One region of the Treponema bryantii genome, then DNA from elsewhere that is predicted to be linked to it. Evidence: riboswitches for the same ligand, from Rfam matches in the RefSeq annotation. Region 1 holds a riboswitch; the other holds the start of a gene.
What was found. Region 1 has a riboswitch for thiamine pyrophosphate ahead of AABJ44_RS02865 (thiamine-binding protein). Riboswitches for the same ligand answer to the same signal wherever they lie in the genome.
Positions count from the first base shown of each region.

Region 2: another riboswitch for thiamine pyrophosphate. It lies ahead of AABJ44_RS04420 (thiamine ABC transporter substrate-binding protein); the one in region 1 lies ahead of AABJ44_RS02865 (thiamine-binding protein).

Region 1 is NZ_AP025286.1:543,614-559,589, forward strand. It holds gene guaA (glutamine-hydrolyzing GMP synthase) at 1-1,394, shown strand, start outside; gene AABJ44_RS02855 (glutathione peroxidase) at 1,396-1,935, opposite strand; gene AABJ44_RS02860 (flavodoxin family protein) at 1,948-2,355, opposite strand; TPP riboswitch at 2,496-2,603, shown strand; gene AABJ44_RS02865 (thiamine-binding protein) at 2,665-2,967, shown strand; gene AABJ44_RS02870 (ABC transporter permease) at 2,957-3,709, shown strand; gene AABJ44_RS02875 (ABC transporter substrate-binding protein) at 3,699-4,676, shown strand; gene AABJ44_RS02880 (ABC transporter ATP-binding protein) at 4,688-5,440, shown strand; gene AABJ44_RS02885 (nitroreductase family protein) at 5,447-6,109, opposite strand; gene AABJ44_RS02890 (immunoglobulin-like domain-containing protein) at 6,428-8,332, shown strand; gene AABJ44_RS02895 (class I adenylate-forming enzyme family protein) at 8,380-10,083, opposite strand; gene AABJ44_RS02900 (LytTR family DNA-binding domain-containing protein) at 10,249-10,722, shown strand; gene AABJ44_RS02905 (DUF3021 domain-containing protein) at 10,733-11,191, shown strand; gene AABJ44_RS02910 (GNAT family N-acetyltransferase) at 11,256-11,837, shown strand; gene AABJ44_RS02915 (YhjD/YihY/BrkB family envelope integrity protein) at 11,806-13,080, opposite strand; gene asnS (asparagine--tRNA ligase) at 13,180-14,640, opposite strand; gene AABJ44_RS02925 (hypothetical protein) at 14,948-15,940, shown strand; gene AABJ44_RS02930 (hypothetical protein) at 15,945-15,976, shown strand, end outside.
Region 2 is NZ_AP025286.1:934,780-950,755, reverse strand. It holds gene AABJ44_RS04470 (phosphatase PAP2 family protein) at 1-720, opposite strand, end outside; gene AABJ44_RS04465 (metal-dependent transcriptional regulator) at 722-1,093, opposite strand; gene AABJ44_RS04460 (EAL domain-containing protein) at 1,083-3,047, opposite strand; gene argC (N-acetyl-gamma-glutamyl-phosphate reductase) at 3,144-4,088, shown strand; gene AABJ44_RS04450 (polysaccharide deacetylase family protein) at 4,107-4,733, shown strand; gene argJ (bifunctional glutamate N-acetyltransferase/amino-acid acetyltransferase ArgJ) at 4,831-6,111, shown strand; gene argB (acetylglutamate kinase) at 6,121-6,993, shown strand; gene AABJ44_RS04435 (GNAT family N-acetyltransferase) at 7,023-7,790, shown strand; gene AABJ44_RS04430 (ABC transporter ATP-binding protein) at 7,813-8,451, opposite strand; gene AABJ44_RS04425 (ABC transporter permease) at 8,448-9,833, opposite strand; gene AABJ44_RS04420 (thiamine ABC transporter substrate-binding protein) at 9,833-10,810, opposite strand; TPP riboswitch at 10,797-10,911, opposite strand; gene thrH (bifunctional phosphoserine phosphatase/homoserine phosphotransferase ThrH) at 10,979-11,578, opposite strand; gene AABJ44_RS04410 (divergent polysaccharide deacetylase family protein) at 11,714-12,976, shown strand; gene tsaD (tRNA (adenosine(37)-N6)-threonylcarbamoyltransferase complex transferase subunit TsaD) at 12,986-14,017, shown strand; gene AABJ44_RS04400 (nucleotidyltransferase family protein) at 14,068-15,384, opposite strand; gene aroF (3-deoxy-7-phosphoheptulonate synthase) at 15,669-15,976, shown strand, end outside.

The DNA.
Region 1 (15,976 bases):
AAAAACGTTTTTCACTTCAGTTCCACTGTGAAGTAAAAGACACTCCTTGTGGAAATCAGATTTTCCAGAACTTTGCAGATTTCTGTGGCATGCAGAAAAACTGGGATCAGGACACAGTATTAAATATCATTCTTGAAAATATTAAAAAGGATGCAGACGGACGTAACGTTCTTCTCTTCCTCAGCGGTGGCGTAGACTCAACAATTACCTTTGCTCTTTTGAATAAAGCACTCGGCCAGGACCGCGTTCTTGGACTTCATATTGATAACGGCTTTATGCGTAAAAACGAAAGCCACAACGTTGCAGAAGCTTACCGCAAGTTCGGCTTTACAAACTTCATCGTAGAAGATGCAAGCGAGAGCTTCCTCAAAGCAATTGCAGGACTTACAGATCCTCAGAAAAAACGAATGGCTGTTGGTGAAAACTTTATTACAGTTCGTAACGAAGTAACAGCCCGCCAGAATCTTGATGACAGCTGGCTTCTCGCTCAGGGAACACTCTATCCGGATATTATTGAATCGGGTGGAACAAAGAACTCTCATACAATCAAAACCCATCATAACCGTGTTGCTGGTATTCAGGAACTTATTGCTAAAGGACTGATTATTGAGCCTATCCGCGACCTTTATAAAGATGAAGTTCGCGCAATCGGTAAGAAGCTTGGACTTTCTGATGAACTTGTTATGCGTCATCCATTCCCGGGTCCTGGACTTTCTATCAACGTGCTTTGTAATGATGGCAAGCCGGATGCAAAGAATGAAGAAGAACTTCCTCTCGCACAGAAAGAACTTGATGAAATTAAGTTAGATATGTTCTGTGAAAAATGTCAGGCAGGTTTGAAGCGCAGTGTACTTCCTGTTCGCTCTGTAGGTGTTCAGGGAGATTTCAGAACTTATCGTTTCCCAGCACTTTTGACATTTGCTGACGAAGGAAACGGTTTCTACCACTTCCCTGATAAGCGCGAAAAAATCGAAGCATGTTCTTCAACAATCACAAATGCTGCAAAATATATTAACCGCACTTGTATTAAGTTGTATCAGAAGCCAGGTATTGCAGACAGCGACCTGAAGATTCAGGAAGGCTACTGTGACCGCCGCCGTCTCGACCAGCTCCGTGAAGTAGACAACATTGTTCTTACAGAACTCCACAAGAGCGGCTGGTATGACAAAATCTTCCAGCATCTTACAATCGACCTGCCATACGCAAGTAGCGCAGACCATGCAACTTTTGTACTGCGCCCTGTAATTTCAGAAGATGTTATGACAGCCCGCTTTGCAATGCTGCCAAAAGATTTGCTTGAAACAATCGTTCACAAAATTTCAGAACTGCCATTTGTAGACGCCCTTTACTTTGACGCTACAAATAAGCCGCCTGCAACTTTTGGATGGGAATAAACTAAAGAAGAGTTTTTATACACTCTTCAACCTTAGACATATCGGCTGTAGGCTCGAATCTTGCGACTACTTCACCTTCGCGGTTGATAATGAACTTTGTAAAGTTCCATTTAATGTCCGGTTTTTTAGCCCAGTCTGGATCAGCAGCAGAGAACATCTTTTCAAGGAGTTCTTTGTACTCATGCTGTTCAAAACCTTCAAAGCCTTTCTGAGATTTGAGGTATGTGAACAGTGGAAGTTCATTTGCTCCATTTACATCGGCTTTCTTCATTTGAGGGAAAGTTGTGTTGTAGTGGAGTGTACAGAACTCATGGATCTCGCTGTCTGTTCCAGGTGCCTGATTTCCAAACTGATTGCATGGAATATCAACAATCTCAAGACCTTTTTCATGATAGTCTTTGTAGAGTTTTTCAATTGGAGCATACTGAGGAGTAAAACCGCAGCCTGTTGCTGTGTTTACAACGAGAATTACCTTTCCTTTATAATCAGAAAGTTTTAATGTATCACCTGTTCCTGTAGTTAATTCGTAATCGTAAATCATTTTATTCCTTCCTTATTTATAGTTTCTTGCAAACTCTGCTGCTGCACGTAAATCATTTTCATCTGGCTTACCTTTATGAAGTCCTTTGAATTCTCCCTTACAGTGGAATTCATTTTCGTCCATTGGAATGCCAACCTTATCTGCTTCGGCCTTTACCTTTTTGTAAGTAGAATTAAGTAAAGCGGCTGAACCAAAATTAACAATCTTTCCAACCTTGTCTTTTGAAAGAGAGGCTACAAAACTGCGTACTTCCGGATCAATTGAAAAAGCATAATAAGAGTTTCCAAGGAAAAGAATATCAACTGGTTCAGAGATAGGCTCAGTTATTGGTAAAGCTTCAACACCAAGTTCTTTTGCAACAGCATCTGCAAGACGCTTTGTATTTCCTGTCTTTGTATAGAATCGGACAGCGTATTTCATATCATATGACTCCTTTAATGATCGATTTAATACAATAGTATTGTGTAAAATATAAATTGTCAAGTTTGAGGAGATGAAAAATTAAATTCTAACAAAAAACTATATTTTAAACTCTTGCACAGATTTTCAAAAAAATATAATATCATGGCCACGGGAGCTGAATATAGATTCGGCTGAGAGGGAACTTCCTGGTTCCGACCGCACCTGATCCAGATAATGCTGGCGTAGGAACGATAATATCATTTTATTTTCGCTTTCAGATTACGTCCGCATTTTCGGGACGTATTTTTTTTCTCTAAGGAGTTTTCTATGAAAGCGAGTGTAGCTATTCAGGTTTTACCAAAGGCAGATTCAGATGAAGAAGTTTGCAGAATTGTTGATGAAGTAATTGCCTACATCAAAAGCACTGGTCTTAACTATTTTGTTGGACCTTGTGAAACTGCAATAGAAGGTGATGACTATAATCAGCTTATGGAAATTGTAAAGAATTGTCAGCTTGTGGCTATAAAGGCCGGAGCCCCTTCTGTAAGCGCTTATGTAAAAATCGGATATCGTCCAAACGGTGAAGTTCTTTCAATCGAAAAAAAGACAAAGAAATTCCATGAAAACTAATCAGTTTAAGTACAAGGCAGCGCCTTTTGTATTTATTTCTCTGATTCTCATAGTCTGGCAGCTTTTGAGTGTATCCGGATTTATCCCAGGCTTTATGCTTCCGTCTCCTGTAAAGGTTGTTAAGGCATTCTGTAAGGATTTTCAACTTCTGATTTATCATCTTGAAGTAACACTCTTAGAAGCTTTTGCCGGAATATTTGTAAGCATAATTTTTTCTTTTGTTTTTGCAATTGTGATGGACAGGTTTACTTTTATTCACAGGGCAGTGTACCCGGTGCTGATTGTGAGCCAGACTATCCCGACAATTGCAATTGCTCCACTTCTGATTTTATGGTTCGGCTATGGAATGTCATCAAAAGTAATTCTGATTGTGCTTACCTGTTTCTTTCCGATTACTGTTAGTTTACTGACAGGTTTTGCTTCTGTAGATAAAGATATGATTAGACTCATGGAATCTATGGGTGCAACTAAAAATCAGATTATGAAATATGCGAAGCTTCCTTCGAGTGTGAAAAGTCTTTTTTCAGGACTCAGGATTTCAATTTCCTATTCCATAATCGGTGCTGTAATTTCTGAATGGCTCGGCGGAATGCGCGGACTTGGTGTGTATATGACACGCGTTAAAAAATCGTATTCCTACGACAAGCTTTTTGCAGTTATCTTTTTGATTTCGGCATTGAGTCTTGGTCTGATAAAACTTATTTCTTTGTTAGAAAAGAGGATTTGTAAATATGAAAAATAATTTTAAAAGTATTTTGATGATGACAATTTTTGCAGCCGGTATGTTCGCTGGCTGTAAAAAAGCTAATGCAAAAAAGATTACCTTTGTTCTGGACTGGACTCCAAATACAAATCATACTGGTCTTTATGTTGCTCAGGAAAAAGGATATTTTGCAGAAGAAGGTCTTTATGTAGATATCGTACAGCCTTCAGAAGATGGTGCAACAATGATGGTTGCTTCCGGCCGTGCACAGTTTGGAGTTGGCTTTCAGGATTCAATTGCTCCTTCTATGCTTAATGATGAAAAACTTCCGGTAACAGCAGTTGCCGCTTTACTTCAGCATAATACTTCTGGTCTTATTTCTCTTAAGAAAACAGGAATTGACAGACCAAAAAATCTGGAAGGAAAGAAATATGCAACCTGGGATTCTCCAATTGAACATGCTACAATCCGAAAAATTGTTGAGCAGGATGGCGGAGATTTTTCAAAAATTAAACTGATTCCTTCTACAGTTTACGATGTTGTAACTGCACTTAATACAGAAATTGATTGTGTATGGATTTATTATGCATGGGATGGTGTAAAACTTGAACTTGAGGGTATAGATGCAAATTATCTGGATTTCAGAAAGATAGATGATACTTTTGATTATTACACACCTATGTTCATTTCAAATACAGACTTCCTTGAAAAAGACAGCGTTACTGCAAAAAAGTTCCTTAAGGCTTTGAGACGTGGTTATGAATTTGCTGTAGATAATCCAGATGAAGCTGCAGAGATTCTCTGTAAGGCTGCGCCTGAACTCGACCGCGACCTTGTATATGCAAGCCAGAGATGGATTTCTAAAGAGTACAAAGCTGAAGTTGAGCCATGGGGTTATATCAATCCTGAAAGATGGAACCGTTTCTTCCGCTGGCTTAATGAGACAGGACTTCTCGATGGCACTCTGCCGGAAAATACCGGTTTTACAAATGATTATCTGAACTAAGGGAGTTCCAGGTGGAAGATTCGTTATTAAAAATTGAGGCTATAAATAAAAGCTTTGGTGAGCGACAGGTTTTAAAAAATATAAACTTTTCTCTTAAGAAAGGAGAATTTGTTTCACTTGTTGGAGTCAGCGGAAGCGGCAAATCAACCTTGCTTAACATAATAGCAGGACTCGAAAAACCTGATAACGGCAGTATGTATCTTGAAGGATGCAGCATTACAAATCAGAAGGGAAAGGTAAGCTATATGTTTCAGAAAGATCTGCTTTTTCCGTATTATACAATTTTAGATAACGTAATTCTTCCACTCATAATTCAGGGAACTGAAAAAGGTGAAGCAAAAAAACTTGCAGAGCCTTTGTTCAAGCAATTTGGATTAGAAGGTACACAGACTCAGTATCCGTCCGAGCTTTCCGGTGGAATGAGACAGCGTGCCGCCTTTTTACGAACTTATCTTAATTCAAAAAAAGTGATGCTTTTAGACGAACCGTTCAGCGCCCTTGATATGATTACAAAAAATCATATGCATGAATGGTATCTGCAGACTGTACGAAAACTTGGCCTTACAACACTTTTAATTACTCATGATATAGAAGAAGCAATTTTACTTTCTGACAGGATTTTGATAATGAATAATGTTAATGATTCTGAAGAGACAAATATTATTGCGGAACTGATGGTAGAAAGTGAGCGCCCGCGTACAATGGAATTCTGCTTCACCGAGCAGTTTGCCCGAATGAAGCAGAAAATCTACAATATGCTTTAATTTATATTATTTGCATTTATGACCGGATGCGATTTCGAAATTGTATTTTACAATTCCCAAATCAATCTGAGTCATTGGACCGCCTTTTGTTGTGATTACAGGTTCTCCATCAGAAAGTGTGATTCTGAACTTCTGCTGATTAAGTGCAGTAGGAGCGAGGAGTGCAGCTTCCAGACCTTCCTTAAACCAGTCTGGCTGTGCTGATTCAGGAACCTTACAAAGTTTTTCTACAGGCTTAGATTTATGAACGGAACCGTTGTTTTCTCCGTAGCCAAGGGAAATAACACAAATGATTTTTTCACCAGCAGCAATGTCTGCCTTACATTTTCCCTTACCATAAGTTCCGGCAACCCAGCAGGTATTCAAGCCGAGCATCTGTGCTTCAAGAACAAGCTTCTGTCCGTAATAGCCTATAAGTTCATCACGGTTTGCCATGTCTTTTTTAGCAACCATTGCAAAGTAATTATTTGCTTTGCTGAACTTACCATAATGTGCAAGGAAGGTGTTGAAACAGTCTGGATCATTACAGATTAACTGAATGTTCAAACCACTGGCTTCATTGCATTCTTTTACCAGAGCTTCAAGACGTTCTTTGTCTTCTGCTTTTAATGGTAAATCCTTGTACTGTCTTACAGAATGTCTCTCTCTGATTGCCTGCTTAATGTCCATATGACTACTCCTTATTTTTTTAATATTTCATAAAAATTGTATTTTGTGAAATATATGATGTCAACAAATTATTTAATATATAATTTAATTTTATTAACAAATGCACATAAAGAATATCAGCATTTATAGTAAAGAATAACCAACATTTTCCCCAAAACAACAAATTTGTGACAGAAGTTATGGAAAACTCCGAAAATTTGTGACAAATGTAACAGTAAAATTTGCTTATACCCCCTATAATTTAATTATAAGACAAGATAAAATCATGATTTGGTTTGTATAAAACATATATAAAAATAATTTTTTAAAGGAGTTTTTATGAAAAAAATGCAAAAATTTTCGGTATTGATTTCTGTATTATTTCTACTTACAAGCGTTGGACTTTTTACAAGCTGCGATTTACTTTTAGGCAAAGCTAAAGATTCTGTTGAAAAAATCGAAACAGAAATCATTGATGAAGCTTTGGCAAAGATGGGAGATAATTTTATTTCATCTTATGTTGATGCGGATACAGATTCCATTACTCTTCCAAAGACTATTCCGGGTTATGAATCAGTTCGACTTTCATGGACATCTTCGAATGAAGCTATCATCAATCCAGCAACTGGTGCTGTTACTCATAATGAGGGTACTGATGTTGATGAGGTAAATCTAACTGCAACTTTGTCTTATGATAAAAAAACAAGAACTAAAGTCTATACTGTAGAAGTTGAGCAGAAGTCACCAGACATTCTTGGTAAAGCTTATGCTGCAATGGCAGATGATCTTATTCCAACACTGGTAACTGGTGAATCTATTACTCTTCCAAAAACTGTTCCAGGATATTCGGATGTAACAATTACATGGACTTCTTCTGATGATTCAATTATTAAGGCATCTACAGGCGCCGTTACACATCAGGCAGGAACTGGGGACGATGAAGTAACACTTACTGCAACTTTGACCTATGAAGGAAAAACAAAAACTAAAGAGTATACAGTAAAGGTTCCTCAGGCAGATAAAGAACTTACTGATGAAGAGATTCTTGAAGCTGCAAAGAGTGAAGTGGTTATTAATTATACTGGTGAAAACTTTAGAGAAGAAGTTGCTATTCCAGAGACAATTACAGTTCATGGTAAAACTGTTGCTGTATCAGTTGCATTTGCAGCTGGCTCAGCTGGAGCATCATTTACTACTAACGGTAATAATGTTCTTATAGAAAAAGATCTCATAGAACAGACTGCAAAGCTTAATATATCTCTTTCTTATAATGGAGACTTCGTAACAAAAGAAGTTTCAATTGAAGTTCCTGCTGTAACAGAAATTATTTATTATCACTATGATAATTCAACTGGTGAGATATTTGGAACCGAAATTTTTACAAATAATCCAAGTACTAAAACTTTTATAAAGGAAAAAAGTTGGACTGGATATGATGACTCTGGTGCAGAATATTCCTATGAATTACTTGAAAATTATAAGATAAGGGTAACTACAACAAAAATTAAATCCAGAGGTAAATGGTCTACATTGGAAGCAATGGCAGAAGAGTATACTTCTTTGTACAGCGAAATGATAAATCTAATGAATAATCCTCCGTCTACATATTCAGAATTATATGAAACCGCCAAGGCTATTTATTTGAGTAATGCAGGAGAAGGTGCTTCATATATGTCAGAAGAAGAATTCCTGGAAATGCTGGGAGCATCAAAAGATGATGATGCGGCAACACAGGCAGCGGTAATTCAGACATATATGGCAGCATACTATGCAGCAATGGGATTATCTGAGGATTATACAATTGATGATCTTATTGCTGATGAAATTGAAGATCTTTTAAGTAGATATCCAAAGAATGCAGTTTATACATATAGGTTCTGGGATAAAAGAAATTATACAAAAGCTTATCCTAACGGAGTAGAAATAAATTTCGAATATCAATTTGATAATACAAAACCTTGGTATAATCAGCTTGGAAGTTTCTATTATTATGACTATGACAAAAATTCTTCTTTTAGAATTTATCCAAGAACATCATATATCTATATCAATAGTACAGAATATAAAGGTAAATGGGATAAAAAACATACAGTATTTACAGCTACTTATGATGCAAACGAAAAACCTTTGTCTAGTCCATTTAGTATTACTGTTACCGATAACAAAGACGGAACAGTAACAATTTCTGGAGGTATCCTCACAGCATCTGTAAATTTGGCTTTCCAAGGATATGAACTTGACTAAATAAGTAGATAACTTCAGGTGGTTGCGTAATTCGCAGCCACCTTTTTTTATATTATTTTCTTTTCAAGTGCCCTATAATCAATTTTTCCGATTTTTGTCAGAGGGAATTTATCAATTACATAAAGGCTGTCCGGACTATAAAAATCTCCAAGTGATTCCTTACAGAAAGACTTTACCCTGTCAATCAGTATTGACTGGCTTATGGTTTTATCTGAGGGAATAATAAATGCACAAATTTTTTGTTCTGTTTCACCCTGCTGTTGAACAAATACACATTGTTCAATATCCTTGCATTGCAACAGATGATTTTCTGCATCAGGACAGAAAATTTTTTTTACCATACCATCACACTGACGGACGAAAAATCTTTTCATGCGACCATTTATATGAATAAAGCCATCACTGTCGACATAACCTAAATCACCAGTATGTACCCAGTATAAACCATCTTTATGACGTCTGATGACTTTATTTGTTTCAGCTTCATTATTGATATAGCCTTTCATCATTGATGGAGTATTTATACAAAGTTCTCCTTCTTCATCGTATTTAAGTTCTTCACCGGTTTCTAAATCAAATGCAGCTATTGTATTTTTAACAAATGGAACTCCCACAGTTCCCGGCTTTTGATTTACAGGATGCCCGCAGGTTGCCTGAGCACATACTTCACTAAGCCCATAGCCGTTATAAAGAGGAAGCTTTGAATGATTTTTTTTCAGGAATTCATTGATTTTATTTTCAATGGTAATTGGAATTATATCACCGCCACTTATTGGCACTAAGAAAAATGAAAGATCTATTTTCTTATTTGACTGAGCAAGTTCCTTCCACGAATTTGGGATACTGCAGATATAATTCGGTTTCATCTTTATTAACTTTTCCAGTGTATCTGTCATTGGAAGCCTTAAAAGAATTGTCATACCTATCACAAGCGGTGTTTGTATACTACAGGCTAAACCATAGGCAATAAAAAGTGGCAGGCCTCCCACCCATACGTGTTCTCGTTTTATAGTCTGCACACCGTATAAATTCTGCCAGGCAACGGCATTAACATTGTAGTTAGTCAACTCAACAGCTTTTGAACCACCGGTAGTTCCGCCTGTATAAAGAATAACGGCAGTGCTGTTTGCATCATTGCTTATCTGATAATCCAATTGCTTTTTAAGAAAATCTTTCCAACTGAAAAAGCGGGCATCTTTTACGAGAGGAACAGTCCTAACTTTTTTAAACAGGGCAGCGCCAAGTCGTGAAGCCAGTGACATAGATGTTGTAAGGTTTGCAACGATTACCTTTTGAATATCACTTTTGTTGATGAAGGAAAGAATTGTGTTTTGGAAAATGTCCAGAGTAAACAAAAATCTGGAATTACAAAGTTTAATATTGTGAAGTAATTCTTCTGGTGGACTCATTGGGCAAAGCATATTTGCAGATGCCCCCAACAGGTTCAGCGCATAAATCAGATAAATTGTTTCGGGTGTATTCAGCATACAGACAGCAATTGTTTCACCCTTTTTTACACCGAGTGCACTAAGAGAAGCTGCTGTATTTTTAATGTTCTCAAATAATAAGCGGTAAGAAATTTGATTTCCATAAAAATCAAGAGCAGTTTTATCCAGATTATCTTTATTACGCTGACAGATAGATTCATATAAATTGCATTCAGGAATTTTAGAATCTATTGCTTCTTTAGAAAAATATTGAAGCCATGGTTTATCAATTGAGGCATAGCCTGTCTGTAACTTTTTAAGCATAGGTAATTTTACCACTTATCATTAAATAATGCCACTTATCTTTTAAAAACATACAGAATACCAGATGCAGTATATACTCCGAATCATAAAAAACTTGCAAAGTCTTCTCCATGTTTTACAATGGAGGCTAGAGTTTGTAAGCATTAAAATCATAAGGAGGCTTTAGTGCAGACACAAATCAGAATTGAAAAATGTGAAAGACCTTACTGCGTGATTCATACGTCTGAAGAAACTGAAGGAATCAAAACTATTGTCGAAAAAATCAGCATGATGGATGAAAGCGGGCAGAAGGCGGTGATTACCGGCTGGGACGGGGATTACTGTATTCAGGTTAAGCAGCAGAACATTCTTCGAGTCTATAGTCTGGATAAAAAGGTTTATCTGGAATGTGAAGGAGAAGAGAAACCGCTGCTTTTGAAACTGAGATTGTATGAATTTGAAGAGCTTGCAAGACGCTGTGGCTGGACAGATTTTATACGAATTTCGAACACGGATATTGTGAATCTTTCAAAAGTGGAGAAGTTTGATATGTCTCTTTCCGGAGTTGTAAAAGTTAATTACGGCAACGGAAGATTTGCAATAGTTTCAAGAAGATATATGAACAAAATTAAGAGTCAGATTCTGATGACTCGTAAATAGGAGATTTATTATGACAAAGAATGAAATAAAGAAGGCTGTGGCCAAAAGAACTGCTTTGGGATTTATGATTGGTGTGTTTATCGGACAGACAATTCTGATACTCGAATCACTTGGAATGCGTGATGGAAATTTTTATCCGTTTACAACAGGCCTGTATGAGCTAGCTGGTACAAAAATTGGCGCCGTAATAATCCAGTATTTTATTACAGGACTTATGGGCTCTATGTTTGCCGGTACATCGGTAATTTTTGAACTTGATGACTGGAGCCTGCTCCGTCAGACAGCAACACATTTTATTTTTACTTCAATACTAATGTACATTGCAGGTTTTATTTCCGGCTGGTTTCCACATACTGTAACAAGCACAATTATCTGGTTTGTTGTGTTTATCGTAATCTACATAATATTCTGGACAAGCTTTACACTGTACTACAAAAATAAGGTAAAAAAGATAAACGAGGCTTTGTAATTAGCTTATAAAAACGAAAAATAAAGGACTGCTAAAAGGCAGTCCTTTATGCTATAATGCCGGTATGGAAGTTAAGATCAGAATTGCAAAAAAGGATGATGCGGAATATTTGCAGGAGATTTATTCATATTATGTTGCGAATACTGCTGTTTCTTTTGAATATGAAGTTCCTTCTGTTCAGGAGTTTGAAAGACGTATTTGTACAACACTCGAGAATTATCCGTATCTGGTTGCAGAAGTTGATGGAAAGATTGCAGGTTATGCTTATGCCAGTCGTTTTGGGGCACGGGCTGCATTTGACTGGTCAATAGAAACTTCTATTTATATTGGTTTGAATTATCACAGACTTGGGCTTGGAAAACTTCTTTATGAAGAACTGGAAAGGATTCTGGCATCACAAAATATCACAAATCTATATGCAAGAATTGCTGATCCGGCAGAAGACAATGATGAACATCTGAGTCGCGATAGTCAGCATTTTCATGAAGCACAAGGTTATAAACTGGTTGGAAAAATGAATCGCTGCGGCTACAAATTTGACCGCTGGTATAATTTAATTTATATGGAAAAAACAATTACTGAGCATAAACAGACACAGGCTCCGTTTATACCATTTAAACAGTTGCAGTATATTCCGAAATCTTAGAAATTGCCTTGCGTGCCGCATGATGGCTTTTGTTAATAATCTGCATAAACTCTTCTGATGTAAAACTGATGAATTCACATTCTGCAAGAGCTGTAACAGTTGAGCCGTAGTTTTCATTCAAAATACACTGAACATCACCAAGGAAAGTTCCCTGTGTGCGCAATGTAAAACCTCTGTCAGAGGCTTCTGAAACTGCGCCAGTTTTAAGATAATAAACATAATCAACCTTCTGGTCTGCAGAAAATAAAGTCTGGCCTACATCAAGAAGTACTGTATTGTTTTTTGTCTGGATTTCAGATGGATTTATGAAGAGGAAGCGGCGCAGGTAGGCTCCAATTCCTTTAGTTCCATAGGCTGGAAGCTGATAGATTTCTGAGCGGAGTAGTGTAACAAAGAATTGTGAAACATAAATCATCTGAGCACAGAAAAGAAATATGATAAAGAAAAAATAAACCTTCATCATCAAAACTACAAGCGAACTGATGGTTCCGTAAATAGTGTTATATTTTGTTACATTCAAAAACATATTGATGAAAAAAGAAACGATAAAGAAACTGAGCGTACATAAACCTGCATAGAAAATACAGCGTCGGAGTAAAGGTTTTGTTCCTGGAATTAAGCGGTAGGCAATAGTTGTACTGATAAAAAGTACAAAATACAAAACCAGAGTACCTAGATTTTTTGAACTTTGTGACATAAGAATTGGTGTGTACTGAAGCAGATTCTGAAAAACAGGAAGAGCCATCAGCTGGCTGAAAGCAAATGCAACAAGAATTACAACCGCAATAATCAGTGTCATTGAAAATTCGCTGATAAAAGTAAGAATCTGATTAAACCAGGATTTTCGTTTTGAAACCGGTCTGAAAATCTTATTCATCGAACCGATTATAGAATTAAAGAGCTTACGGGCCATCCAGACTACCCATACACCAAGAAAGATGTTGAATCCGTTTATGGATTTTGTCTGCATCATTTTATCAAGAACTGGCTGAAGGTTTACAAGAGAGGTCAGCTCCTGTGAAAAAGAAATAATGAAATTATAGATGTTAGGATTAACTCTAAGAATTCCGATTAAAACTGCAAAGATAATCAGTGTGATAGGAATGAAAGAAAAAATAAATCCGAAGGCACAGGAAGAAGCACTTTCCCATAATGCGTTTTTTGTAAAATTTGAAAGTGTCAGATAAAGAATCTGTCCAAAGCGGGAGAACTTTTTTTTCAAATATGCCTTAATCGGGGTCATATTTATATAATAGTCCTATAAGGACATTTTGGGAATAGGAAAAGTAAAAGCCGGACTTCTTTGAGAAATCCGGCTTTTGATTATTGTTCTAAAACTGTATTAGAAATCAGCAAGTTTTGGTGCGCGTGGATAAGGAATAACATCCCTTATATTGTCCATACCTGTTACGTAGCGCAGAAGGCGTTCAAAACCAAGACCGAAGCCTGAGTGTGGAACTGTACCAAACTTGCGGAGGTCGAGGTACCAGTCGTAGATAGACTCGTCCATTCCGCGGCGTTCGATTTCTGCCTTAAGTTTGCCGTAATCTTCCTCGCGTTCAGAACCACCGATAAGTTCGCCGATTCCAGGAACAAGAACGTCTACAGCTTTTACAGTTTTGCCGTCATCATTCTGTTTCATATAGAAAGACTTGATTTCCTTTGGATAGTTGAAAACCATAACAGGGCCGTTATAAATCTTTTCTGTAAGATAGCGCTCGTGCTCTGTTGCAATGTCGCAGCCCCAGTAAGGCTTGAACTCGAACTTAGCACCATTTGCAGCTGCCTTTTCAAGATCTTCAATTGCCTGTGTATAGCTGATTCTTGTGAACTTAGCCTTAGCAACCTTTTCGAGACTTTCGATAAGGCCCGGCTGAATTCTCTTGTCAAAGAATGCGAGGTCTTCGCGGCACTTTGTGAGAGCCCAGTTCAAAAGATATTTTACAAAGTCTTCCTGAATGTCCATGTCGTCGTTGAGATCAAAGAAAGCCATTTCAGGTTCAATCATCCAGAACTCAGCGAGGTGGCGTGGAGTGTTAGAGTTTTCTGCACGGAAAGTAGGTCCGAAAGTGTAAACGCGGCTCAATGCAGTTGCAAGAGTTTCTGCTTCAAGCTGACCTGATACAGTGAGGGAAGCTTTCTTTCCAAAGAAATCCTTGCTGTAGTCGATAATCTTGTGAGCGTCTTCAATCTTCATTCCGCCCTGTCCGGCCTTAACACCCATCTCAGCAATCTTTTCGAGGCTGAGTGTTGTTACCTGGAACATTTCTCCAGCACCTTCGCAGTCAGAACAAGTGATTTCCGGAGCGTTGATGTACTGGAAACCTCTTTCCTGGAAGAATGAGTGAACAGCAAAAGCCATCTGGTTACGCATACGGTAAACAGCACCAAAAGTGTTTGTACGTGCACGAAGGTGAGCATTGTCGCGGAGATATTCCATAGACATCTTGTTCTTCTGCAATGGATATTCATCCGGATTAGCCTGACCAAGACACTTGAGGCTTTCGAGAGCTACTTCTACAGCCTGTCCGCTTGCAGGGCTTTCAATCAAAAGGCCTTCTGCACGTACACTTGCTCCAGTGTTGAGCTTTTTGAGTTCTTCTTCAATTTCATTTACATTTGCATTATTAGAAGGATTATTGCGGTCAAATGTGAGCTGGATATTAGCGAAACAACTTCCATCGTTCACCTGAATAAAAACAAGACCCTTTGAGTCGCGAACTGTGCGAACCCAACCACATACTGTAACTTTACGGCCATCTGGAGCCGAAGCCAGTAAATCTTTAATTAATACTGGTACCATAATGTACCCTCCTTCGTAACGGCCGTCACGAACGGCCTCTAATAATGAAAATGTTGTTCTATATTATCATTTTTTAATGGTTGATACAATTATGCTGGTTTTTCTTATTTTTCTTCTTTTTGTCATTAAAAAAAATATGATGAAGGTCATACAACACGAAATTTGCTGTGACATCTATCACAAATTTTATGAAAAAGCGGTGACATTAGTCATAAATTTATATACCGGGAATTGCGGTGGTAATAATTCGGGCTTATATTTTTAATTGTTCGTATGAACAATTAATTTATTAAAAGGAGATGAGTCTATGAAAAGAAAAATTTCAAAATCTTTTTTTATCGTAGCGATTGCTTCAACATTCATTCTTGGGTCATGTAAAAATGACTCACAAAATTCGGTTCCTCGATTATTTGAGGAAAATCCAGCAACAGTAACATGGGATACGTCAAAAACAGATTGTATTGATACCTTTGCAGCAACCGTTTCTGTATATGATGATAGTAACCGTAGAGCTGGTGGCGCAAAACTTCGAGAACAGTATAAAATGGCTGTTAAGACAGTAGCTGATAAACAGTATGTACGTTTTGATTTTCCAGCAAAAGAGAAGGTCGCTGCAAAAACAGTTCTGTCAAATGGTACAGATACCATTATAGTTGATACTAAAACAAATCAAATTGAAAAGAAAATTTCTGCATCAGAAGCTGATTTTAAATTGATTAATGATCTGGGCTATATTATTACACAACAGAATCTTTCAAAAATAGACCTTTCCAGAATAAAAAATGAAGCAACAAAACTTGCCTTGGATATGTCAGAAGATAAATCTGAAAAAGTTCTTTCTGTTAGTTTACCATCGAAATATTTTTCAACTGATAAAGAAAAAAGACTATCAACAAAGGTTTCTTATGATACAACCAATGAATTAATGGAAACTGTTGAAACTGTTACAGAAATGGAAGATGGTTCAATTGTTACTGTAACAACTTCTCCTGTTTATGAGGAAATTGAAGATGGTCTTATAATTAAGATTGGACAATACAGTATTATTGATAAGAAGTCGGACATCCGTTATGAAGGTCTTGAAGATATAGAATATTTTGAAAGTTTGGATGATATCCCGGAACTTTCTCAGGATGAATATGAACAGCTTGTAGATGCTGGCAATGCCGTGACAATCGAAGATATGCCACTGGGAGATCCAGCAGATCCTGGCTCCATAGAAACTATTATAGAATTATATGACAACATAGAAATTAATGTTATTGATGATTCTGTATTTAAGTTGATTATGGAGTTATAACAATATGAAGAAAAAATATTGTTTGATTATTTTATT
Region 2 (15,976 bases), 390 kb from region 1:
GGCAGTTCCTATAACGGCACCTACAAGGACATCTGTAAAGAAATGTTTTCCACATGCCATTCTGAAAATACCTGTCGTAGCTGCAAGACCAAAGGCTCCTCCCGCAACAGCATATTTCCATTTTGAATCAGGGAAGCACTGACAGAATACCATAGTTGAGAATGCAGCCGCAGCAAATGCAAGCGTTGAATGTCCAGAAGGGAATGAACAGTTCCAGTCTCCATCTTCTACCTTATCCTGCGGATAATCATCAAAATACATATAAGGTCGGGTTCGATAAACCAGAAGCTTCATCCATTCCTTAATTCCGTTAGCAAGCAGCATAGTTTCCAGATACATTGTTCCAATTGTAAGCCACTCTTTAGCTGGTAACACAGCAAAAACAGCAGGAGTTGCCAGAGCGAGTGCCATAGTTCCAGTTCCAACAATATGAAGAGGCTTGCTGTATGGTTTCATTAATATCTGTTCAAGTGTAGAAATTTCTGACAGGTTTAAATCTGCTGCATTAAAATCATTATTTTTGATATGAAGAATTTTATCGCAAACAAGTGCAGAACCGGAAAGCAGCCCACCCACCCCAAGCTGAATACTTTCATTTACAGGATTAAGTGAAAAAGGCTGTTCATAATCAAAAGTAGCGGCAGAAAGCCCTGCTCCACTGAATATTAAAAGAAAGAACAAGGCTGTAAGTCTTGTTCTGATTTTCCTAAGATTAGTCATGTTATTTTTTGCCCATTTTTTTGATTGCTTTTTTAACGCACTCAAAAGTTTCTACGCTGAGATCATGTTCGATTTTACAGGCATCTTCTGCAGCTGTTTTTTCAGAAACTCCGATTGCAATAAGAAGATCTGTAAGAACTGTATGACGTTCATAAATACGTTCTGCAATTTCACGACCAGCAGGCTCAAGAGAAATTGTTCCGTTTTCATTTATCTTTATATAATGTTCTTTTTCAAGATTATGTACTGTAACACTTACAGAAGGACGTGAAAAATCCATAGCACGTGCAATATCAATAGAACGCACGTCACCCTTTTTTGAAAGCACAAGTATTGTTTCAAGATACATCTCTGCTGATTCTCTAATCTGCATTTGCATCCCCCTTTTTATTATCTAACATTATACTTAAAAACTCTTTTTTTGGAATAGGCCGGGAATAATAAAAGCCCTGCAGATAATCACAGCCGGAAGCTGTAAGCCATTCAGCCTGCTCCGGAGTTTCAACACCTTCTGCCAGAACAGTCATTCCAATTTCCTTAATCATTTTGATAGTAGCAGCAAGTGCCTTTTCTGCCCTCTTATCTGTAAAGGCAGCCCAGACAATATACTTATCAATCTTAATCATTTTGAATGGAAGGTTCAGCATATAACTCATATTCGAGTATCCAGAACCATAATCATCAAGAGAAAGCTCAAAACCGGCATCTGCAAGATCCTGCATGTTTTTCAAGAGGATTTCCGGTGTATGGGCAGCCGCCGTTTCTGTAATTTCAAGATTAATAATTGAAGGCGGAATTTTATAGATACTGTTGATTTTCAAAATCTGCTCGGCAAGGATTTCCTGCATACACTGAGCAACCGAAAGATTTATATCAATTTTTTTGATACCGTATGCTTCAACATCAATCTGAGAAAGAGCCAGACAAACAGACTCAAACACATATTCTCCAATACGAAGAATTGCACCAGTTTTTTCTGCAATCGGAATAAAATCCTCCGGCGAAATAAAATGTCCAGTTTCATCCTTCAGACGAATCAAAGCCTCTGCACCAATCAGTTTTTTCTCTGCTGTAGACCAGATAGGCTGATAGAAAACATCAAAACGATTTTCTGTAAGACCATTTCGTAAACAATGTTCTATACATATTGTACGACGGCGGTATTTCAAATCAATTTCACTGGCAAAAACAACGCTCTGACGATATCGCTCATCCGAAGAAATCATATTGATGATATCCATAATTTCTTCCGGACTTTCAGCATCCTTTGGACAGTCAATAATACACAGGCGGATGTAAAGCTTTAATTCTACATTTTCACGAACCCAGGCCTTCTGAAAACGATTGTTAAGCAGAGTTATAACTCTATTCAGAGCTTCTTCATCACTTTCCCGCAAAAGAATACAGAAACAGCCCTGCTGACGGCTAAAAACATTTGCATAAGAAAAATTCTGCTTCAAAAAGTTACCGGCATCAGTAAGGAAAGCATTCAGTTTTGGAATACCAAAGGTATTGGCAATAAACATTGTGTCATCAATAAAAACTGCAACACAATAAAACCTTCGTCCAACTGCCAGATTATATCTGAGCATGCGCTGTAACGCAGACTGATTCAAAGTATCGGTTGAAGAATCTACCATCTCTTCCGGTTTTTGAATAAAGAAAAAGTAGACCAGTGTAACAAGCGACATTCCAAAAGACTCAATCAAAAGACCATAATTAAAAAGCTGCATAAGTGAAGTAACAGACATAGTCACAATGAAAAAGTACATAATCTGCATCTTCGATCTGGCAATATATCGATTGAAACAAAGAATGATAGCAAAAGAAAAAATTATAAAGAAAGCTTTTGTTGAACAAAGACCATAAAACCAGAAATTTCTTCCGCGCTGATATCCGTTGACATAATCAAAAGTAAAAACAAGATTGATATAATTATGTAGAAGCGGAGTAAGCCATACGGAAATCAAAAAAAAACAATACGGAAAAAGAATAACCGACTGAACAATCCTTATTGATTTTTTGTTAAGCCTGCCATAAATATCAAAGGCAGAAAGGTTATATATAGTAAAAAGAACACCAAATGTCAGGTTAAATGTAAAATAGAGACATTCTATAATATAAGCTGTCCCTATAGAAAATGAAGACAGATGCTCTTCCATATAGCCGGCACCGAGCTCTGCAACTGTATTAAGAGTAACAACAGAGAGAATTACGAAAAAGACTATATTCTGGAAGGTTGGCAGACTTCTTTTCTGAAAGTAGAAAAAGATGATTACTGCATCAATAAAGAGAGCCGCAACTGCATACTGATAAATCTGTGCCAAATGTAAGATTTCCTTAACAAAATATTATAATCTACAAAATCACTACGGTCAAACTTTTATATTGTGAAAACAATTGCATTCTTCTATAATAACCGCATGGCTTACAAAGTATTTATTGATGGAAAAGAAGGCACTACCGGCCTTAAGATTTTTGAGCGTTTTGAAAAGCGCAATGATATTGAAATCATTACTATTGATGATGATAAGAGAAAAGATCCTGCTGAAAAGGCAAAAATGATCAATGCATCGGATTTTACATTCCTGTGTCTGCCAGATGCCGCCGCAATTGAATCTGCTGCTCTGTGCACAAATCCTAAAACACGCATTATCGATGCTTCTACAGCTCACCGTACAAATCCAGACTGGGCATACGGATTTCCAGAGCTTGGAGCTGATTTCAGAAAGAAAATTGAGACTTCAAACCGTGTAGCCGTACCTGGTTGTTACGCATCAGGCTCAATTGCCATCTGCTACCCTCTTGTTAAGTCAGGAATTATGCCAGCTGATTATCCTGTTGTGATTCACGCAGTCAGCGGATATTCCGGAGCAGGAAAAAAAGCCATTGCACAGTATGAAGCAGAAGGCCGTGATCCAGGACTTGATTCTCCACGTCTTTATGCTTTGACACAGCAGCACAAACATTTACCGGAAATCAAAAAAATATCAGGCCTCGACTTTGAACCTGTTTTCAATCCTTACGTTTGTGATTACTTCCAGGGAATGACTGTTACAGTTGGTCTTCACAGCCGCCTTCTTTCAAAAAAGGTAACTGCAAAAGATGTACAGGAAATGTTTGCCGCTCATTATGAAGGCAGCCGTTTTGTTCAGGTTGCTCCGCTTATGGGTGAAGGTGTTTTACCAGAGCAGTTCATTCCAGCAAATACCCTTGCCGGAACAAACAATATGCAGGTATTTGTATACGGAAATGATGATAGAATTATGATTACAACACGTTTCGACAACCTTGGAAAAGGTGCCAGCGGAGCTGCTGTTCAGTGTATGAATATTATGATGGGAATTGATGAGGCTACCTGTCTCTAAGCCCATTTGGAGAAAAAAATGGAAAAAAAGTACTGTAGTTTAACATTTGATGACGGTCCAAATTTTGAGGGCAACGACACAATGGATAAAATGCTCGATGTTCTCGAAAAGCACGGTGTTGTAGCTTCTTTCTTTCTGATTGGTAATAAAATCACACCTGAAAACACAAAGGTAATAGAGCGTGCCGTAAAAATGGGCTGCGACATTGAAAACCATACCTGGACACATCCTGATATGACAAAACTCACAAAAGAGCAGATGATTGAAGAATACGACAAATGTGATGAAGCAATCATCAAAATTACAGGCAAAAAACCGGTACTTTTCCGCCCTCCTTACATCTGCGTAAACGACCTGATGCATGAAGTAATTCACGTTCCATTCATCTGTGGCCATGGCTGCGATGACTGGCTTCCAGCCTGTCCTGCCGATGTACGCTATCAGAAGATGATGGAAAACACACAGGACGGCGTTATGTACCTCCTGCACGTAAATGAAGGTAACGACGCAACCCGTGAGGTTGTCGACCGTGCAATTCCAGCCCTTAAAGAGATGGGCTTTGAGTTCGTGACAGCCCCAGAGTTGTACAGACTTAAAAATGTTCCGATGGTAGACAACGGCGACAACTGGTCTGTAGTACAATAAACCTGAAATGGTCCCTGAACAAAGTTGAAGGGACCGTTTTTTTTAGTTGAACAATCTTTTCAAAAACAGTATAAATATACAAAAGGAATGAATATTTATGCAGAATGATATTAAATTTATAGAAGGCGGTGTATGTGCTCCCCAGGGCTTCACCGCAAACGGTATGCTCTGCCACATTAAGGCAAGCAGAACAAAGAATGATACAGCCCTCATTTATTCTGAGGTACCATGTAATGCAGCCGGTGTTTTTACACAGAACCGCGTAAAAGCAGAAAGCGTAAAGCTTACTCAGAAGCACCTCGCAGACGGTAAGGCACAGGCTCTCATCGCAATTTCTGGAAACGCTAACTGCTGTACAGGCGCTCAGGGTGCAGAAAACGCACTCCGTATGGCAAAAGCTGCAGCAAATCAGCTCAACATTAAACCGGAAGATGTTATCGTTTACTCAACCGGTGTAATTGGCGCACAGCTGGATGTTACAAAAGTTGAAAACAATGCAGAAACTCTCGCAAAGGGACTTTCACGCGAAGGAAATAAAGAAGCCCGCATCGCAATCATGACAACTGATACTCAGTTCAAGGAATGCGCTGTTGAGTTCACTGTTGGTGGAAAACTCTGCCGCATGGGAACAATGTGTAAGGGCTCTGGCATGATTCACATCAACATGGGAACAATGCTCAGTGTTATTACAACAGACTGTGCAATCAGCTCAGAAATGCTCAGCAAGGCACTCCACGAATCAATTCTTGGAACTTATAACTGTGTATCTGTAGACGGAGACACTTCTACTAACGACTCACTCACAATCCTTGCAAACGGAAAAGCAGGCAATGCAGAAATTACTGCTGCCGGCGCAGATTACGATGCATTCCTTGCAGCACTCAATAAAATGAATACAGTAATGGCAAAGAAGATTGCTGCCGACGGTGAAGGAGCTTCCCGCCTTGTTGAATGTAATGTAAAAGGGGCCGCTACAATTGAAGCTGCACGCGGACTTGCAAAGGAAATCATCTGCTCAAGCCTCGTAAAAGCTGCTATGTTCGGAAGCGATGCAAACTTTGGACGATTCCTCTGTGCAATGGGCTACAGTGGAATTCCTTTTGATCCAGACAAAACAAGCATCTGGTTCACAAGCCGTCCAGACGCTAAACGATATTTTGAAAATTATGATGATTTTGAAGTTCATGGAGAAGAATCTGTTCAGGTTTATAAGGACGGAGTTCCTACAAACTTCGACGAAGATCTTGCTAAGAAAATCATGAGCCGTGAAGCCGTAGAAATTCTTGTTCAGTGCCATGACGGAGACGCAGAAGGTACTGCATGGGGCTGCGACCTTACTTATGATTATGTAAAAATCAACGGCGACTACCGCACCTAGGAGATAACGATGGCTAACGAAACAAACAATATTGCAACAGAACAGTGGTCAGAAGTACTTGTTCAGGCACTTCCATATTTTAAGCAGTGGTGCGGCAAGGTTGTCGTAGTAAAATACGGCGGAAATGCCATGCTCAACGAAGAACTCAAGCAGGCTGTAATGGAAGACATCGTTCTTCTTAATACAATCGGAATTAAGGTTGTACTCGTTCACGGCGGCGGACCAGAAATCAACCACATGCTCGAACGCGTTGGTAAGGAAAGCAAATTCGTTGACGGACTCCGCTACACAGACGAAGAGACAATGGAAATTGTTCAGATGGTTCTTACAGGAAAACTGAACAAAGACATCGTTGGTATTCTTTTGCAGAAAGGCGGTAAAGCTGTTGGACTTTCTGGTGTTGATTCGGGTCTTCTTCGCGCTGTAAAAACAGAAAAAGATCTCGGTTTTGTAGGTGAAGTTACAGAAGTAAATCCAGAAATCATCTCTTCACTTCTCGATAAAGGATTTATTCCTGTAGTATCTACAGTTGCTCTTGGAGAAGACGGGGACACAGCACGTTACAACATCAATGCTGATACAGCCGCTGCTAAAATTGCAGTTGCTCTTCACGCTGAAAAGTTCGTACAGCTCACAAACGTTCCTGGTATCCTCCGCAACATTGACGATCCTACAACACTCATAAAGAGAATTGAACGCACTGCAATCGGTTCTCTCAAAGCCACTGGAGTTATTGCCGGTGGTATGATTCCAAAAATCGACTGCTGTGAAACTGCCCTTAAAGGCGGAGTTCCACGCACACATATTATCGACGGTCGCGTTCCACACTCACTTTTGATCGAGATGTTCTCTGACCGTGGTATTGGAACAATGATTTATTAGTCGCAAGTCAATTCTAAAGGAGAGCTTCTATGGGGGATACATACATGAATGAACAGATACAAAAAATCGAAGAAATGTGTCTGAACGGCCATGTTGCCTTAAACACTCTTCTTTACGATGGCTGGATTCTTAAATTTTCTGAAGGATACACTGGCCGTGCAAATTCGGTCAGTGTACTCTACCCTTCTTCTAAATCTTTTGAAGAAAAAGTTTCTTTCTGCGAACAGGCTTACAAAAAGCAGGGACTTCCCTGTCTGTTTAAAATCACTGAAATAGATTCAGAATTAAATGATTTTCTTGCAAAGCGTGGATACGAACCTGTAACTCCAACAGATCTGATGATTTGTGATCTGGCAACAAGTACTGTTACATCTGAAAAAGACTCATCAATTGAATACATTTTTTCATCTGTGCCGGATGAATGGCTGCCCGTCTTTCTTAAAGTTCATGAAATAAATGATTTACATGATCAGGATGTTTTCCGCAGAATGATTTCAAAAGTTCTGGTTGATACAATATATTGCACTCTTATATATGAAGGAAAACCTGCTGCATGCGCTTCTGCTGCAATTGAAAATGGATATATGCTGCTTCAGAATGTTGTTGTTTCACCAGAACTTCGCGGCCATGGACTCGGTAAAAAAGTATGTTCTGCACTTCTTGAAAAATCACAAAAAGAAGGTGCTCATCATTCTTATCTGCAAGTGGTTCAAACTAATGATATTGCAGTAAACCTTTATAAAAAACTTGGTTTTGAAAAACTTTATTCATACTGGTATATGAAAAAGAATCAATAACATATTCTTTTATCAGCCAGTATTATTTGGAAAATCTTACAATCTTATCTGCAATAGCTTCAGCTTCATTAACATCATGAGTTACCATGATTGCTGTAAAGCCGATTTTTTTCTGCCATTCACGGATTTGTGCAGCAAGACGACGACGAAGATCAGCATCAAGAGCAGACAAAGGCTCATCAAGTAGAACAAGTTTTGGCTCTGTAATCAAAGTACGAGCAAGTGCCACACGCTGGCGCTCTCCGCCACTTAAAGTCTGAGGCATACGCTTATCAAAATCAGTAAGTCCAAATTCCGGTAAATATGCAGAAGCCTTTATCAGAGCTTCCTTTTTTTTCATTCCCTGGGAAATCAATCCGTAAGCGACATTATTTACTACATTCATGTGATTAAAAAGAGCACCGCTCTGAAATACCATTCCAACCCCACGCTGACGAGGAGGAAGTTTTTCAATACGCTGACCGTCGAGTTCCACTTCGAGTTTTGTTTCGTATTCCGGGTCGTTTTTTTCAAGCCCACTGATTATATTCAGCACAGTTGATTTTCCACAGCCACTCGGACCGAGCAGACAGGTCATACTACCCTTTTCACATTCAAGAGAAAAATCAACTGTAACTGTTTCCCATGTTTTATGAATATTTTTTACGCTAAAGTAACTCATTTTTTTCCAAGCGAGAAAATCAACATACTAAGGGCGGCAACAATACCACCACAGGCACAAGCCTGGCTGAAACGATATGCACCGGCAAGTTTATAAGTGTACAGTGCAAGAGTATCAAAATTACGGATTGAGAGTACCAGAGGCATAGTAGCATCTCCAAGGCTTATTGCAAAGCAGTAAGCAAAGGCTGATAACAGAACCGGTCGGCATGCTGGCAGATATACTCGCACCACGCTGTCAAACCATCCGCGGGATAAAAGCCTTGCCGCAGCATCCGTCTCATAAGATATCCGGTTAATTCCGTTCTGAATCTGCCGGTAAGCGATTGGCCAATACAGCGCCGTCTGCAGCGCCACAAGTAAAGCCGGAGTTCCGCGATGAAAAATCATCGTGGCGCTCCACGAAATCACGACCGATGAAATCGCCATCGGAAGCACCGGCACCGTCTGCAAAATCACGCTAGCCTGCCGCCTCGTCAATTTCACCGCCACCGAATAAGCAAAGCCTAGCAAAGTACACGCCGCGCCGGTCGCCACCCCGCACTTAACCGAGTTCGCACAAGCTTTCCAGAAGCCCCGGCTCCTAAGTACTTTACCGAGTTCCCCCGCTCCGTTCACAAAAACAGCTCCAAGCGGAAAAATCAAAAAAATCAAAATCAGAAAAACAAGCGGAACAAATATAACCGCCGACCCGCGAATCCGTCTTCTCACAACCGGCACATAATCCACTCCGCTCGACGTCGTCTGACTTCTTCTTGCCACATAACTGTAAGCCAGTACAATTCCAAAAGCCGTTACGGTTTCCAGAAGCGCAAGTTTAGCACCGGCACTTACATCAAGAGTTGTCCTGATTGAATGATAAATTTCAACTTCAAGAGTAGAACGTCCAACCGGAGAAAAAAGCAGGACAATCATAAAACTGAAATAACAGAAAAGAAAAACCGGAATACAGGCCGCGCCGATTGCTCCCGAAAGCTGACGGAGAGTTACGGTACGAAGAATGCGGGTTTCACCGGCGCCTAATAAGCGTGCGGCGTTTTCCTGTTCCCGTGGCAGACGTTCCCAGGCCTCACTTACAATCCCCGTTATAAACGGAACATTGTAAAAACCCTGAGCAATTACAATTCCTGCTGTACTATATAGAAAGGAAAAATGAGTTCCGAAAAAACGGTTTACAGTGCCGTTCATTCCCCAGAAGCTAACATAGCCTAGTGCAACAATAAGGGAAGGAACGCACAGTGAAACCGCAGAAAACGATAGAAGTATCCTGCGGCCGGGAAAACGCCGGCGCGCAGTGAAGTATGCAGCAGGAATACCAGCCGCTGCTGCAATTAAAGTTGAGAGAAGCGCAATTTCTAAGGTGTAGAAATAAATCTTAAACACTATTTCAAAATCTTTGGCATCTCAATTGTATCGTAGCTTGCTGGAAGCACTACGTTTTTATTAGAAGGGAACATCCACTGAGTTCCTGGAATTACATTCTGAGCACTTTCGCTGATAAGGAATTCAATAAACTTCTTAGCTCCACCAGGATTCTTTGCACCCTTTACAAGACCAGCACCTTCAACCTGCATAACATGACCATCAGAGAATGTAAGGGCTTTATACTGATCCCCTTCACCATACTCAATATGATAAGCGGGACTAGTTGTATAACTGATTACAAGAGGTGCCTCGCCATCAGTAAACATTCCATAACCTACACTCCAACCAGGGGCCATAGTCAGAATAGAAGGTTCAAGTCTCTTCATATAATCAGCTGCTTTATCACCGTAAACTTTATTTACCCAGGTTTCAAAACCAAGGCCAGGAGTACTTGTGCGGGCATCCATCAAAATCAGCTTTTTCTTATAAATATCTTTTGTAAGGTCTTCAAGACAGGCAGGAGCTGGAATTCCAGAAAGTGAATTCCAGATGATTGCAAACGGACTGTAATCATAAGGAGTCATAATCCAGTTTCCACCGAGTTCTTCTTCAAGACCATCTGCAAGAACTGATGCATTTGAAGGCTTAAATTTTTCAAATACTCCGCTTTCACCAGCTTTTTCTGTAAGATTATTATCTAGACCAAGAAGAACGTCTGCATAAGGATCATTTTTTTCAATGAGAGCCTTTGAAAGAATCTGAACACCATCACCACAGTCAATGAAAGTTACTTTGATACCAGTTTTTGCTTCGAAAAGACGTGCAATTTCAGGACCACTTCCCCATTCGCCACAGAAAGAATCGTAAGTGTAAACGATAACCTCGTTGAGTCGAGCAGCGTCAACTTTAGATGATTTTTTGCAGCCCATAAGCATGGGGCAAACCAATGTAAAAATGAAGATTGATAAAACGATGAGAGTATGACTTTTTTTCATACCTACCTCCGCCGGTATTATCCGGATCAGGTTCGAAGGGTATAATCTCAGGCGGAAATGAAACGACGTCTCATTATGCTCCGCCACCCCCGGTTATAAACTAAATAAATATTTTAAGTGTGCTTGTCAAGTCGGCAAGCACAGCTTGCCTCTGAGCCGTTTTTTCGATTATAGGCTTTTCTTAATCGCGTCAAGCAGTTCCGAGTATTCTGTAAATGCAGGATACTGTGGATAATCCTTGATGATTTTTTCTGTAGAACGGAAAAGGAAGCCGGCTTTAGAAGCCTCAATCATTCCAAGATCGTTGAAGCTGTCGCCCGAAGCGATTGTTTCAAATCCGATTGACTGAAGAGCCTTTACAGTTGTGAGCTTACTCTTGTCGCAGCGCATCTTGTAGCCTGTAATTTCTCCTGAATCAGAAACAATCAGTTCATTACAGAAAATTGTAGGCTGTCCGAGCTTTTCCATGAGAGGAGCTGCAAACTGGCTGAAAGTATCACTCAAAATGATTGTCTGACAGCATGAACGGAGTTCGTCGAGGAACTTCTTAGCTCCAGGAAGAGGATCAATCTTTTTGATTGTTTCCTGAATCTCCTTAAGACCAAGTCCATGCTCCTTAAGGATTCCGATTCTATATTTCATCAGTTTGTCATAATCCGGCTCATCGCGGGTAGTTCTTCTAAGCTCTGGAATTCCAACAGTATCAGCAAAAGCAATCCAGATTTCCGGTACAAGTACGCCTTCAAGATCAAGACAAGTGATAATCATTTTTTTACCTCAATAAAACATCTGTCATTGTCGGGTTTGACCCGACAATCTTACTAAGAAAATACAGTATTTATTAAAATATATCAAGGAATCCCCCTAACTGACAAAATCTTTCCAAAGTGATACTATCATCTTATGCCTCAGAAAAAAACAGCGCGAAAAACTTCCAGCAAAACAACAAGAAAAACCGGATCAAAACGAACTACCCGCACAACCCGCCGCTCATCAAAAAAGCCTAAGGTATATATTCCGGCTTATAAGGCAATTATTTTCTGCTGTGCTATTATCACAATCTGTATGGGCTTACTGCTCGTTACAACACTTCATGAACCGAACAAAAAGCTTCCAGACAGTATAATAGAAAGATATAAAGAAGAAATTATTGATTCAAAGAATAATAAAGAAACTGAAGCCGAGTCTGCTAAAAAGAAAAAGGATGAAAACAAGCCTAAAACTGAAAACAAAACAAAGGCAGATACTAAGCCAAAAACAGAAAGTCAGCCAAAAACAGAAACAAAAAAGCCAGAGACTCCTAAAAAGCCGCAGTCTTCAAATAAAACAGAGCCTGCAAAAACAGATAAATCAGTAAAAATCGAAACACCTCAGGTAAAAGATAAAACTCCTGAAAAGGATTCACAGAATACTCAGAAAACACAGGACACAACTACAGTCCCTGCGCCTGTAACACCATCATCAAAATACAACTTTCCAAAAGCAAAAAATAATGCTCAGCTGATTTTTGTTTTTGATGACGGAGGACAAAATCTTTCGCACCTTGCACCGTTCTTAAAGCTGCCCTTCCCTATAACAGTTGCGGTTCTTCCTCAATTGGCACATTCAAAAGAGACTGCAGCACAGGTTCGTAAGGCCGGCTTTGAAGTTATGCTTCATCAGCCGATGCAGGCTGTAAATACATCTGTAAATCCGGGACCAGGTGCCATTAAACCTGAAATGAGTGAAAGTGAAATAAAGTCTGTGCTGTTTCAGAACATCACAGAAATCGGCCCGATTTCCGGAATGAATAATCATGAAGGATCTGCCATTACAGCCAATGCAGAAAAAATGGCCACGGTGATGCAGTTCTGCTCTCAGGAAGGTATTTACTTCCTCGATAGCCGCACTAACGTAGAAACCAAGGTGCCGTATGTTGCGGGCGAACTCGGTTATTCATACTACGAACGAAACATCTTCCTTGATAACGAGAAAACAAACGCAAACGCTCTTAAAGAGCTTAAAAAAGGCCTTGACCTTGCAAATAAAAATGGAAGCGTTATAATGATAGGCCATATCTGGAGTGCAGATTTTCTGCCGGCCTTTTTACAGGATGTGTACCCTGAGCTTAAAGCACAAGGATACACTTTCAGTACAGTAAGCAAAAGCCGCGCCAGAAAGAACTAGAGGAACAAAATGAAAGTATTAGGTATAGAAAGCAGCTGCGATGAAACAGCCTGCGCAATCGTAGAAGACGGAAAAACAATTCTCAGCAACGTAGTTGCAACACAGATCCCTTTCCACAAAATCTATAAGGGTGTTGTACCAGAAATTGCAAGCCGTAAACATGCAGAATGGATTCTTCCTGTAGTTCGCCAGGCACTCAAAGAAGCAAACATGACCTTAGATGAGGTTGATGCCATTGCCGCAACAAACCGCCCGGGCCTTATGGGTTCCCTTCTCGTTGGCTTTACTTTTGGAAAAACTCTTGCATGGGCTACAAACAAACCTTTTATCGCAATTAACCATATGCTAGGTCACCTTTATGCAGCACAACTCCAGTCAGATGTTGAATATCCGTTTTTGGGACTTCTCGTAAGCGGCGGCCACTCAATTATCTGTAAAGTAAATGGTTTTGATGATCTTGAAATTTTAGGAACTACTGTTGATGACTCTGTTGGAGAAGCCTTTGATAAGGTTGCTAAGTTCTATGGCCTCGGCTACCCTGGAGGAGTTATAATCGATAACCTTGCTAAAAAAGGAGATCCGAAAGCAGCTCGCTTCCCTGTTCCAAAACTTGATGAAAAAGACCACCGCTACGACGTTTCCTTCAGCGGTTTGAAAACTGCCGTAATTCACCAGTGTGATATGTTCTGGCAGCCAGGCTACGAACACAGCACAGAAAATATGTGCGCCGCCTTCCAGGAAACCGCAATCAAAACTCTGGTTGGAAAACTCCTGAAAGCCGCCGACGATACCGGCCTCAAAACAGTAGTCTGCGGCGGCGGTGTTGCAGCCAATTCCCGCCTCCGCGCCATGCTCGCAGAACGTACAGACATCAACTGCATTTTCCCGCCTCTGAAATTATGTGGCGACAACGGTGCCATGATTGCCGGCGTAGCCTACCACTTCCTCCAGCGCGGCGACCGCAGCGACATGAATACCGTAACATGTGCAAGAATCCCGCAGTTCAAGCGAGGATTGGATCAGGTACGGCATAATAAATAGATTATTGTTGAAAATTAGAAAATAAAGCTAATTTTCAACAATTTACGATTTTATTTATTTAAAATCATATGCCATTTTATTTTGCAATAGAGCATAAAAATTTTTAACAACACTTTTAGCAAATCAGTTATTAAAAAATATAAAACTATAATTTTGTTAATCTTATATTTAGGATGGAGATTATCATAACCATGCTTTATCTCATCCAGAGTTTCGCTAAGCCACTCTTCTTTTTTCTTGCGATTCATTTCGTTTACTTCGCCAAGTAAATTACCTTCACATTCATTCAAATTAATCAAAATCTTTATATAAATACAAAATAAAGCTAACCTGAAAGATTTGTAATTTGTATTTATTTTTCCAGTATCATTAATAAGAATATTAATTAAATTTGTAAACAAGGTATGTTTTACTAAAAAATAATTTGCATAAGCTTTACTTACAGTTGCAAAATCCTTTTTTTGAACATATGCCATTACTATATTTGAACCATTCTGATTAATTTCCTTTGTAAATGAATCAAAATATGCATCTTCAGCTTCTGTAAAATCATCAAATACCATAAATTTTGGTCTATTATTCTTAGGCAATACAAATAAATAAAAATTTCCCTGCTTCTCTTCAATATTGCTCCAATCTTTTCTAATTGAAACTAAGTTCTTACTAAATGTTTTAGCAAGTCTTTTCAAATATTTTGTCTTTACCAGGATCTTATTTATAGTCTGCCGTTCTTCTAGTGTAAGATTTTTACTTTTTGAATAAAGTCTTAAAAACTCATATAATCCGGTTTTTTTATCATCATTTTTTTCTTTTATCTTTGTCTTGTATATAGAATCTGTTATTTCGACTAAAGTTGCCCATGCATGCTGTGTATTATCACGAATTTGAATTTCTATAACCTTATCCTGGCTTTTACAAATTACATGAATTGATTTATATCCATTTTCCTTAGGTGAATTAATATAATCAAATAGATACTCTTTCTGATTGCCATTAGTATCTGTCTTTTGTACTATTTGTAACACTTGAGAATTTCTTAATTCATTAAGAAATTGAAATACTTTTTTTTCATTCTGCAAAATACATCTGCAACCTGCAATATCATTAACTCTCGCTAAATCCATATCAGGCTGACGTTCGATTTTACTTAGAATAGATTCAATTCTTTTTACACGATAAGTAACAATGCCTTCATTATCTATATTTTGCATTATTCGTAACAATTCATTACTTGCATTTTTAAGAGGTTCCTTAAACTCTTTTCTATACTGCTGTAATCCTAACAAGTCTTCTTCAGAAGGAGACTTTTGTTCTTGAATAGCTTTTAAAAGATTTTGACCTATACGGTTTATTTGTCCTTTTGTCATTTTTAAATATCATCCTTATAGTTTTAATAAATTTATTATACATAAGAATACATAGAAAATACAAATCTATTTTTCAAATTATTCTTTTTTCTTATACTTGACAAAGTTTCTACGCAACAGTACAGTAAGAACAAATGAAAAACATCACTTACGCATACTATTATTACTGGTATTCTCACAACGCTTGCAGAGTTCTGGCAAAGTAGATGCTGATGTATATAAATCGGTAATTTCAAGGAACTCTGAAAAAGAGTTCCTTTTTTTTTGCCAAGAGAGGATTTTTTATGATTATTACACTTAAACACGGAACATCTGATCAGCAGATGAATGAGTTCATTGACTCATGGAAGCAGAAGGGCTTTGGAGTTCATGTATCAAAAGGTGAAAACCTTACAATTCTCGGACTCCTCGGTGACACAAGTTCGCTCGACACAGAAATGGTCAGCGCAAATCCTTTTGTTGATACAGTACAGCGCGTTTCTGCCCCTTACAAAATGGCAAGCCGCACTTTCCATCCAGAAAACTCTGTAATCAAAGTTGGAAACACAAGCTTTGGTAACGGTGAGATTCCGGTAATCGCAGGACCTTGTTC